DNA from 3 places in the Thalassotalea nanhaiensis genome. Region 3 is predicted to be linked to each of the others. Evidence: predicted binding sites of a transcription regulator. Region 3 holds the regulator's gene; each other region holds the start of a gene.
What was found. Region 3 encodes sigma-54, which starts transcription at its own class of promoters, with help from an activator protein. Its sites were predicted from a motif close to GTTGGCACGNNNNTNGNNT; they were not measured.
Positions count from the first base shown of each region.

Region 1: a site for sigma-54 is predicted at 2,134-2,152, ahead of RI845_RS08675 (S8 family peptidase). Genes of this name have one in related genera too.
Region 2: a site for sigma-54 is predicted at 1,568-1,586, ahead of RI845_RS15130 (DUF2884 family protein). Genes of this name have one in related genera too.

Region 1 is NZ_CP134146.1:1,967,849-1,971,141, reverse strand. It holds gene RI845_RS08680 (two-component regulator propeller domain-containing protein) at 1-148, opposite strand, end outside; gene RI845_RS08675 (S8 family peptidase) at 282-2,099, opposite strand; gene RI845_RS08670 (sensor histidine kinase) at 2,651-3,293, shown strand, end outside.
Region 2 is NZ_CP134146.1:3,488,989-3,492,281, reverse strand. It holds gene RI845_RS15135 (NAD-dependent malic enzyme) at 1-633, shown strand, start outside; gene RI845_RS15130 (DUF2884 family protein) at 691-1,524, opposite strand; gene RI845_RS15125 (CinA family nicotinamide mononucleotide deamidase-related protein) at 1,747-3,036, opposite strand; gene RI845_RS15120 (DUF4097 family beta strand repeat-containing protein) at 3,192-3,293, shown strand, end outside.
Region 3 is NZ_CP134146.1:3,796,839-3,800,131, forward strand. It holds gene lptB (LPS export ABC transporter ATP-binding protein) at 1-445, shown strand, start outside; gene RI845_RS16495 (RNA polymerase factor sigma-54) at 556-2,052, shown strand; gene hpf (ribosome hibernation promoting factor) at 2,078-2,365, shown strand; gene ptsN (PTS IIA-like nitrogen regulatory protein PtsN) at 2,368-2,817, shown strand; gene rapZ (RNase adapter RapZ) at 2,825-3,293, shown strand, end outside.

The DNA of each region.
Region 1 (3,293 bases), 1.8 Mb from region 3:
TTTCGGTATCATTCAAGTTAGTAAACTGAATTTGATTTTGATTAGTAATATTTGATGCAAATGTCTGACTACTGAACAGTAAAAACAAAGCGGAAAATATAAGAGATACGGTCAGCAATAAAATATACTGACTCTTATTAGTGGTCATTACAGCAACCTAAAGTTTATTATTATTTAATTCTACTTATTAATAGCATTTCAGCCTTCAATTGTCATTAAAATTCAGGCCTTCAATGCATAATTTATTCAGTAAAAAGGCGCCTTCGGCGCCTTTTTAATTATTATTCTTGTTCTATCCATTTATTGATAAATGAGACTGAACTTATATCACTTCCCAAATCTAAAAATGAATTCGAATTTGGCCATAAATGTGCGTTTTCCCAAACGGCTGCATCGCCCCATAAGTTAGAGTTTGGCCATAAGTGAGCGTTTGGCCATAAGTGAGCGTTTGGCCACAAGTGAGCGTTTGGCCACAAGTGAGCGTTTGGCCACAAGTGAGCGTTTGGCCACAAGTGAGCGTTTGGCCACAAGTGAGCGTTTGGCCACAGGTGAGCGTTTGGCCACAGGTGAGCGTTTGGCCACAAGTGAGCGTTTGGCCACAAGTGAGCTTTGTTGTACAAACCATCCCATTCATGTCCTTCTACACCTAGAATATAAAAATCACCATTATCATCATAACGACGAGCTGGGCCGGCATAATGTTGTGAATCATTCAATTCATTAGCGATATCCATTCCTTGGTTAGCACAGCCGACTTTGTCGCTAGCTACTGCCCATGGTGCGTTTATCATACCTGCACCTTGTTGAAAAATGCTGTATGACAATTCGCCTTCATTTGCTGTACCTGCAAATGCTGATGATATCAAACGACATTTAATATCATTAGGTGTTAGATATGGGTCATCTTGTAGCATAAGAGCAGCAACACCACTTGCTACAGCGGTAGATTGTGATGTACCAGATAATAAGAAGTAATCATTACCATCTGCATATTCAGGGTAATCTTTATAGATTTTAGATTTATGACTCATTAGGCCTTGCATATGGCCACCAGGAGCAACTAGTTCAGGCTTAATAAAACCTTCAACGGTAGGACCAGCACTAGAAAATGAAGTAACAAAGTCATCACTTAAATCAAACGGTGTATAGTTGTCCGAAGTAGCACCAATGGTTATCACATAAGGGTTATTGCCCGGAACGCCAATAGACATAGCTTCTGAACCACTGTTACCTGCTGAAGCAAATACAGTAATTCCTTCTTGCCAAGCAACCATTAATGCTTGGTTGATAGGATCTTGCCAGTAAAAAGACTGTGGTTTAGCACTAAAAGAAAGGTTTAATACTTTGATATTATGTTTATCACGATTTTCAACAACATATTCAATAGCTTTTAAAACATCTGTGTAAGTAGAGCTGCCATTAGCATCAAACGCTTTAACAATCGTTAATTCAACGTCAGGGGCAATGCCATTATATGATTCACTTGCATCACCGTTACTATTAAATGCAGTTGAGCTATTACTAATTAAGCTGGTGATATGAGTACCATGACCATACTCATCTTTTAATGCTTTGCTACCTTTAAGTACGCTATGATGATGAATTGTACGCTTTTTACCGTAGCTGTTCTTACGGATACCATCAAACTTTGCAGCACCACTATCGATAATAGCAACACCAACGCCTTCACCTGTGATCCCTTGCGAATGAAGCTGGCTTGCACCTACCTGTGTTGGAAAATAAGTATTACGTTCATCAACGCCGTTTCCTGCTTTAGATTTCGACTTATGTGAACTCAGTTTAACTTTCTCATCGGAAAACAACCTAATCAAAGGATGATTATTACGAATCTGCTCTGCTTGGTTACTTGTTAATAAAGCTGAAATTGCTTGAATGACAGTATAGTTATGAACGACTTCACCACCAACTGATTCAATTGCGGCAATCAACGTTGGTTTACTTGCTCCTTGAACAATGTAAGAACCCTTTTGTAACGTTTGACTGTTAGAGAAAAAAAGAAAAGCTGCTACAGAAAGTAGCAGCAAAGTACTAAGCGCAGACCTTATTATTGTTATTTTGTTTGATGAAGAAAGATTCATAAATTATTCCGTTTAAATTAATCTACCTCTACTAAAGCCAGAATCATGCCAACAAATAACAATTGGGTTACAAAACCCATTTTACTTAGCTTCTAATAAAACTTAGGTTTCCACCCTTTTCAAAAGAAAAATAATGGCGACAAAAATATGACGAACAAAAGAAATAAATGACGACAAGATTGGAAGAGCATACAACTTGGCGAATTCAGAAGAAAATGGCGAATAACATACTCAATTAGTTAACTAATACCTTTTATCTACTAGTTTTATAAAAGTATTCAATCATAAGGTACAGCTAGAAATTAATTTCAAAAGTTATCAGCAAACTATGTTCATAATACGATTATGTAACAATGCCAGGTTTAAAAGGCTAGCGCCCCACTTTCTATTTTTGCCTACACAATAAAAATATACATTCCTCCCTTAACTTTAATAACTGCCCACTTTAAATGTCCTTATTTAGTTAACTTATAACTCAACTAAATTGGTTACCTTGCAAAAATTAAACTATGCTTAATAATGGGTAATCTAACATCTAATAGGTAGTAACTATGTCAGTAGGTGTGAAGAAAATTAATGATTTTGCATTGGCTATGCTTGAGCAAGCAAGTTTAGATGACCTGCTATGGTCTATCGCTCAAGGCGTAGGTGATATCATGGAGTTTGAAGATTGTGTTATTTACCTACGAGCAGAGCAAGTATTAATTCAAGTTTCAGCATTTGGTATTAAAAACCCTAAAGATAGGCAAATCTATGAAAGAATAGAAATTCCTATGGGGCAAGGCATTGTTGGTACCGTAGCAGAAACTAAGGTAGCAGAGATAGTACCTGACACTATGCTTGACTCTCGCTATATATTTGATCAATATTCAGGCCGCTCAGAGCTTACAGTGCCAGTAATCTATGAAGGTGAAACAATTGCGGTTATCGACTCTGAATCTAAATTTATAAATAATTATACAAAATCCGAACAAGAGTTATTGCAAATAGTTGCTAATATTATTGCTCCTCGGATCGCAAGTTCTATTTATCAAAGAAATCTGCAAACCACACAAATCAGATTAAAACGTGCCAATAGCGAATTACAAGCAAGCATTGCCGATTTAAAACTCAATCAACAAACCTTAATTCAATCAGAAAAAATGGCATCGGTTGGCATGTTATCTGCTGGTATTGCCCACGAAATAAACAACC
Region 2 (3,293 bases), 310 kb from region 3:
GTACAAAGTCCTGAAGCTATAACTGATTGGAAATTCTCTGGCGAATACGCTGCGCTTTTAGATGTAATGCATTGTGCCAAACCTGATATTTTAATTGGGGTTTCAGGTCAAGCTGGTTTATTTACGGAACAGGTAGTTAAAGCGATGGCAGCTGGGACTGATAAGCCGATAATTTTCCCGTTATCTAACCCATCAAAACAAGTTGAAGCAACACCAGAGCAAGTGATTAATTGGACTGATGGTAATGTAGTTATTGCTACCGGTAGCCCGTTTGCACCGGTTAAATATAAAGGTGAAACGTTTAATATTGCCCAGTGTAATAACTCTTATATTTTCCCTGGAATTGGTTTAGGCGTTTTAGCGGCAAATATTAAATTTATTAGCGATGAAATGTTAATGTTAGCAAGTGAAACGCTTGCTGATGCATCACCACTTGCTAATACCGGCAAAGGCGAATTGTTACCGCCACTAACTGAAATTGCTACTATTAGTAAAAGCATCGCCTTTGCTATTGGTAAACTTGCTCAGCAGCAGGGCTTGGCGTTAGAAATAAGTGATGAACAATTATTGGCAAACATAGAGTCTAACTTCTGGAAGCCAGAATATAGAGCGTATAAGCGTTCTACAATGTAAAAAAAAGAGGCTGCTAATAAAATTAGCAGCCTCTTTAATATTAATTAGCTATTAATATTAGTCACTTACAGTGATTAGATTAAAGTCACTCATCTCGTCAATACTGTTTGATAACTCGCTTTCAAGTTGATCTAAACTTTTAAGGTTATGACATAGCTGTTCAGCCTGCTCACCAAGCACTTCTGCTTTACCTTCAACAGCTGTTTCTATGTCTCTGCCCATGTTTTCCATGCGTTCGCCAAAGGCTTCCATCTTCTGTTCAAAGTTTCCTTCTTCATTATTCATTGCAGTACCAACAGCAATTAATAAGTCGCCCACTGAGTCAGCAATAAGCTCTTCAATTTCCTCTTCTAATTCATCTTCCATAAATTGATCAAACTCATCGAAATCTTGCTCAGCAACGAAATAGTCACCGTTATTTTCATTGAATCGTTTTTCAACTTCGGCATTAATTTTGGTAAAAATGTTGTCAACACGAGCTTTACTTTCTTCGTTATCGCCACTAATTCCAATTACTACATGGCTTACGGCTTGAAAGGCAATTTCGATAGCGTCAGTTGCAAGTTTTACCACTTCAGGTACTTGCTGGTTTATTTGTTCAGAATACTCTGTAACCAATGCTTGCTGACGGTCAGTTAGGTCAACTAGTTTACCTTCAACAAACAACTGTTGATTATTGTTGATCTGTACATAGGTTTCGTCATCATTGATAAAGCGAATGCTATCTTCTGAAACTGCAATGCCGTAGTTAACATCGATAGAACATTCTTCGCTATTAAATGAGTAACTGCCTGAGTCATGGTCATTTTCATGAGCACTACTTGCAGTGCTTAACAGTGCAGTACTAAGTAAAAGAGTTGCTGTTATGTTGGTTAATAGTGAGTTTTTCATTCGTAATCCCATAATATTGTTGTACTTGTTTATTTCTCATATGTAGCAATAAACTAGCCAATAATATTTTTTCCTTTTATTTCAGGTGTTTATGGTTTTTCAGAACCGTACTAATAATTTAAAGGTTAATTTAACCAATTATTATTAGTCAAATTAACCATTTGTTAACAGTGCTAACCTAAGTTGTGCTCATCAATACCTACACAATTGTTATAAAAATCGTTAAGACGTTTTGTTTTTTAATTGGCGTTCGACAAAATAACGCGGTTCATCAGCATAGCCTAAAATTAATCGACGAATTAAATCTAGGCCTGTATTGGCAATAAAATTTTGAAAATGAATACGATGGGTTGGCAAATATAATCTCTTAGCAAAAACTTGCTGTTTATCTCCCCATGCGAGCCAAACAGTGCCAACCGGTTTTTCTTCAGTGCCACCATCTGGGCCAGCAATGCCAGACACTGATACGGCATAATCGGCATCACTAACCGCCAAAGCACCAGTAACCATTTCTTTAACTACTTGCTCACTTACTGCGCCAAATTGTTCTAACGTTTTCTCATTTACATTAACTAACTTGGCCTTCATTCGATTAGAGTAAGTGACAAAACCTGCTTCAAAAACATTTGATGAACCGGCAATACCAGTAAGCTGTGCGGCTATCATACCGCCAGTACATGATTCTGCAGTAGTAATGGTTTTACCTTGCTGATTTAACAGTTCAACCACAGTTGCAGCAATAGAGTTGCCATTTTCACTAACAATATGTTGGCCTAACAGGCCTTTAATTTTGTTATACCATTCATCTCTAAGGGTGGAAGACGTATGGCTTCTGCTGGTTAATTTTACTTCTAACAGCGGCATGGTTGCTCGAAAGCCAAGCTCTATTTCTTCAGGCCAATTAGGGTAGGTTTCATTAACCATCTTTTGTAACCCTGACTCGCCTATTCCAAAAACTTTCAGCTTTTGAGTTACTGTTTGTAGCTCCTCTGGTAACTGCTTAGCAATCTCTGGCAAAATTTCATTTCGTAGCATTGCTTTTAATTCTACCGGAACACCTGGTGTGCAGATAATTTGGCAATTGTTATGACTCAGAGAGAAACCTGGCGCGCTGCCTATTGGGTTATTAACAATATTACAACCAGCAGGCAATAATGCTTGTTTCATATTTGGGCCGGTTAAACGGTAACTACGCTTTACACACCATGCCTTTACTTGTTCCAGTGCAGTAGGATGCAAAGCAAGTGGTTTATTTGCTGCTTCAGAAAGAGCTTGTGCGGTCATATCATCAACTGTTGGACCTAAGCCACCGTTGATGATCAATATATCGGCATCAACGCTTAGTTGTTCCATTTGTTCAGTAAGCAATTGCAAATTATCGCCAACTGTTACTTTACGAGTAAGCTCGATACCAAGATTTTTAAACTCTCGGGCGATAAATACCGAATTAGTATCAACAATATCGCCACTCATTAATTCATTGCCGGTAAGCAATAACTGCACATTTAACATAGATTTTATTTTGTTGTTTAATTTTATTAGTAAGGTAATGTATCACTTTGGCATAACTAAAAATATTTTTAAATGCGTTTAAACCTTTTTGTTTTGTGCTGCATCTTAGTTAACAGATGAATAAACATATTTAAAAATAATATTAAGGATTTAACATGAATACGCTAAATAAATTATCACTAGCCCCGGCAATCGCATTAACCGCTGTGCTTGCATTTGGAGCACAGGCAAGTGTTGAAGATACTGTTGAGAAAACC
Region 3 (3,293 bases):
TGTCTTTGATAACATCATGGCCATTTTACAAACTCGTAAAGATCTAGACGATATTGCCAAACAAGAAAAGCTGGAAAGTTTAGTTGAAGAATTTAATATTGGTCACATTATTGAAAATACTGGACAAAGTTTATCTGGTGGTGAAAGGCGTCGTGTAGAAATTGCTCGAGCGTTGGCTGCGGATCCAAAATTTATTTTATTAGATGAACCGTTTGCCGGTGTAGACCCTATTTCAGTAGGCGATATTAAAAAGATTATTTTACAGTTAAAAGAACGTGGTATCGGAGTACTTATCACCGACCACAACGTACGAGAAACCCTCGATGTGTGTGAACATGCATATATTGTAAGTCATGGTGAATTAATCGCTGAAGGTAATGCCGAACAGGTTTTAAGTAATCAACATGTTCGAGATGTCTACCTAGGTGAGAAATTCAAGCTATAGTTATATTATAAGACGTAGCTTAGAGCGAATTAATACCCATTCGTTTCTCGTGTAATCAGTAGTTAACTTGCATAAACTAACTTTATGCAAATTTGGAATTTTTTCAAACAATGAGACCTAGTCTTCAGCTCCGTATGGGGCAACACTTAACGATGACCCCACAATTGCAACAAGCGATAAAGCTGTTGCAACTATCTACGTTAGATCTTCAACAAGAAATTCAAGAAGCCCTCGATAGCAATCCTTTATTAGAGGTTGATGAATCGGCTAATCAAGAAGAAAACAATGCTAATTCTGACTCGCACCTAGATAGTAAACCAGCTACTGCAGATACTCCTGACGGAAGTGAAGATGCGCAGCCTACGCATGATGAAATAAGTACCTCTGAAGCATTAACTCAAAATGAAATTCCACAAGAGCTATCCGTAGATTCAACATGGGAAGAAAGCTTTAGTGCCGGTACGTCGAATACGGGACTTGGTGGCGTCAGTAATGATGATTATGTTTATCAAGGAGAAACGTCAGAATCTATCCAGGATCATTTGACCTGGCAAATGGAATTAACTCCGTTTTCAGATACTGACCGTACCATTGCCGTAACAATAATTGATGCCATTGATGACAGCGGCTACCTTACGGTAACCTGCGAAGATATTTTATCCAGCTTAGGCGACGATGAAGTTGAATTAGACGAAGTTGAAGCAGTGTTAAAACGCATTCACATGTTTGACCCTATTGGCTCAGGAGCCAAGTCTATTGCCGATTGCTTACTTATTCAACTTGCTCAGTTTAGCCCCGACACCCCCTTTATTGCAGAAGCCAAGTTAGTCATTAGCGAGCATATCGATTTATTAGGTAATCGTGATTTTAGACAAATCATGCGTAAAACCAAATTAAAAGAACCACAGCTAAAAGAAGTGATGCAACTCATTCACTCATTAAACCCAAGACCGGGCGATGCGATTGTTCAACAAGAAGAACAATACGTTATTCCTGATGTCAGTGTGTTCAAAAAAAATGGTCGCTGGGTGGTAGAATTGAACCCTGATACCGCGCCCAAAATTGGTATTAACAATCAATATGCCTCGTTAGTAAAAACAACTAAATCATCAGAAGACAGCCAGTTCATTCGCTCACATTTACAAGAAGCCAAGTGGTTTATCAAATCACTTGAAAGTAGAAACGACACATTATTGAAAGTTTCTAATTGTATTGTTCAGCAACAACAAGGCTTTTTTGAACATGGTCCAGAAGCAATGCGTCCAATGGTATTAAACGATATTGCCGAAGCTGTTGAAATGCATGAATCAACAATTTCACGTGTAACCACGCAAAAGTATATGCATACCCCCAGAGGTATATTTGAATTAAAATACTTCTTCTCGAGTCATGTCAGTACAGAGAATGGTGGTGAATGTTCATCAACAGCAATACGTGCGCTGATTAAAAAACTCGTCGATGCAGAGATAGCAGCAAAGCCATTAAGTGACAGCAAAATGGCTGAACTACTTAGCGATCAAGGTATCAATGTTGCACGTCGAACCATTGCAAAATATAGAGAATCGTTAGGTATTCCACCATCGAATCAACGAAAAAGTTTACTTTAAAACCAACAAAACAAGGATAAAGCTTATGCAAATTAATCTATCTGGCCATCATGTTGAAGTTACCGACTCTATGCGCTCATATGTGAGTGAAAAATTACAAAAACTGGAACGACATTTTGATCACATAAACAATGTCTATGTGGTGTTAAAAGTAGAAAAACTACAACAAATTGCAGAAGCAACCTTGCATGTAAATGCTGGCGAGATCTTTGCCTCAGCCAATCATGAAGATATGTATGCGGCAATAGACGGCTTGGTCGACAAATTAGATAGACAAGTTCTTAAACATAAGGCTAAGTTAGCCCACCATTAACTATGAAACTAGATCAATTATTAAGCCCTGACTGCACCCTATGTGCAGTACAGGGTAAAAGTAAGAAAAACATTCTTCAACAAATCAGTGCAATTGCAGCGAACAAAATTAGTAGTGCAAGCGCAAAAGAATTGTTGGAAAGCTTAAGCAAAAGAGAAAAATTAAGTAGTACTGGAATTGGTAATGGTATTGCTATTCCACACGGAAAAATCAATAACAGTGAAAGACCCGTAGCAGTATTATTGACAACAGATAAGCCGGTTATCTTCGACGCTATTGATGATAAGCCGGTGGATATCTTTTTCGCGCTGTTCGTACCCGAAGATCATTGTCAGCAACATTTAGAGACTTTGGCCAGTGTTGCGAAATTTTTTAGTGATAAAGAGAATAGTAAAAGAGTGAGACGTTGTCACAGCGCCACTGAACTTCATCAATTGGTTGTAAACAATTAGGTAAAAAATGAAACTAATCATCGTAAGTGGACGTTCAGGCTCAGGTAAAACCGTCGCGTTAAGAGTGCTTGAAGATCTTGGTTATTATTGTGTTGATAATATTCCGGTAAACCTATTACCCGCACTAACGCATACCGTTATTAATGACTATGAGAATGTTGCCGTATCACTCGATGTACGTAACCTGCCAGAAAACCCTGACGATGTTAAAGAGATCATAGATTACCTGCCTAATTCGGTAGAATTAAGTATCTTGTATTTAGACGCCGATGATAGTGAACTTATACGACGCTACAGCGAAACAAGACGTTTACATCCACTTATTCGTCAAAATATGGCACTTGATCAGGCTATTGCTCTTGAGAAAAAATTACTGGACCCAGTGGCAAGTAGAGCAAATTTATACATCAATACGTCAAAATTAACCCCTCATCAACTTGCCGATTTAGTGCGAGAAAGAGTACTGGGTTCAACGA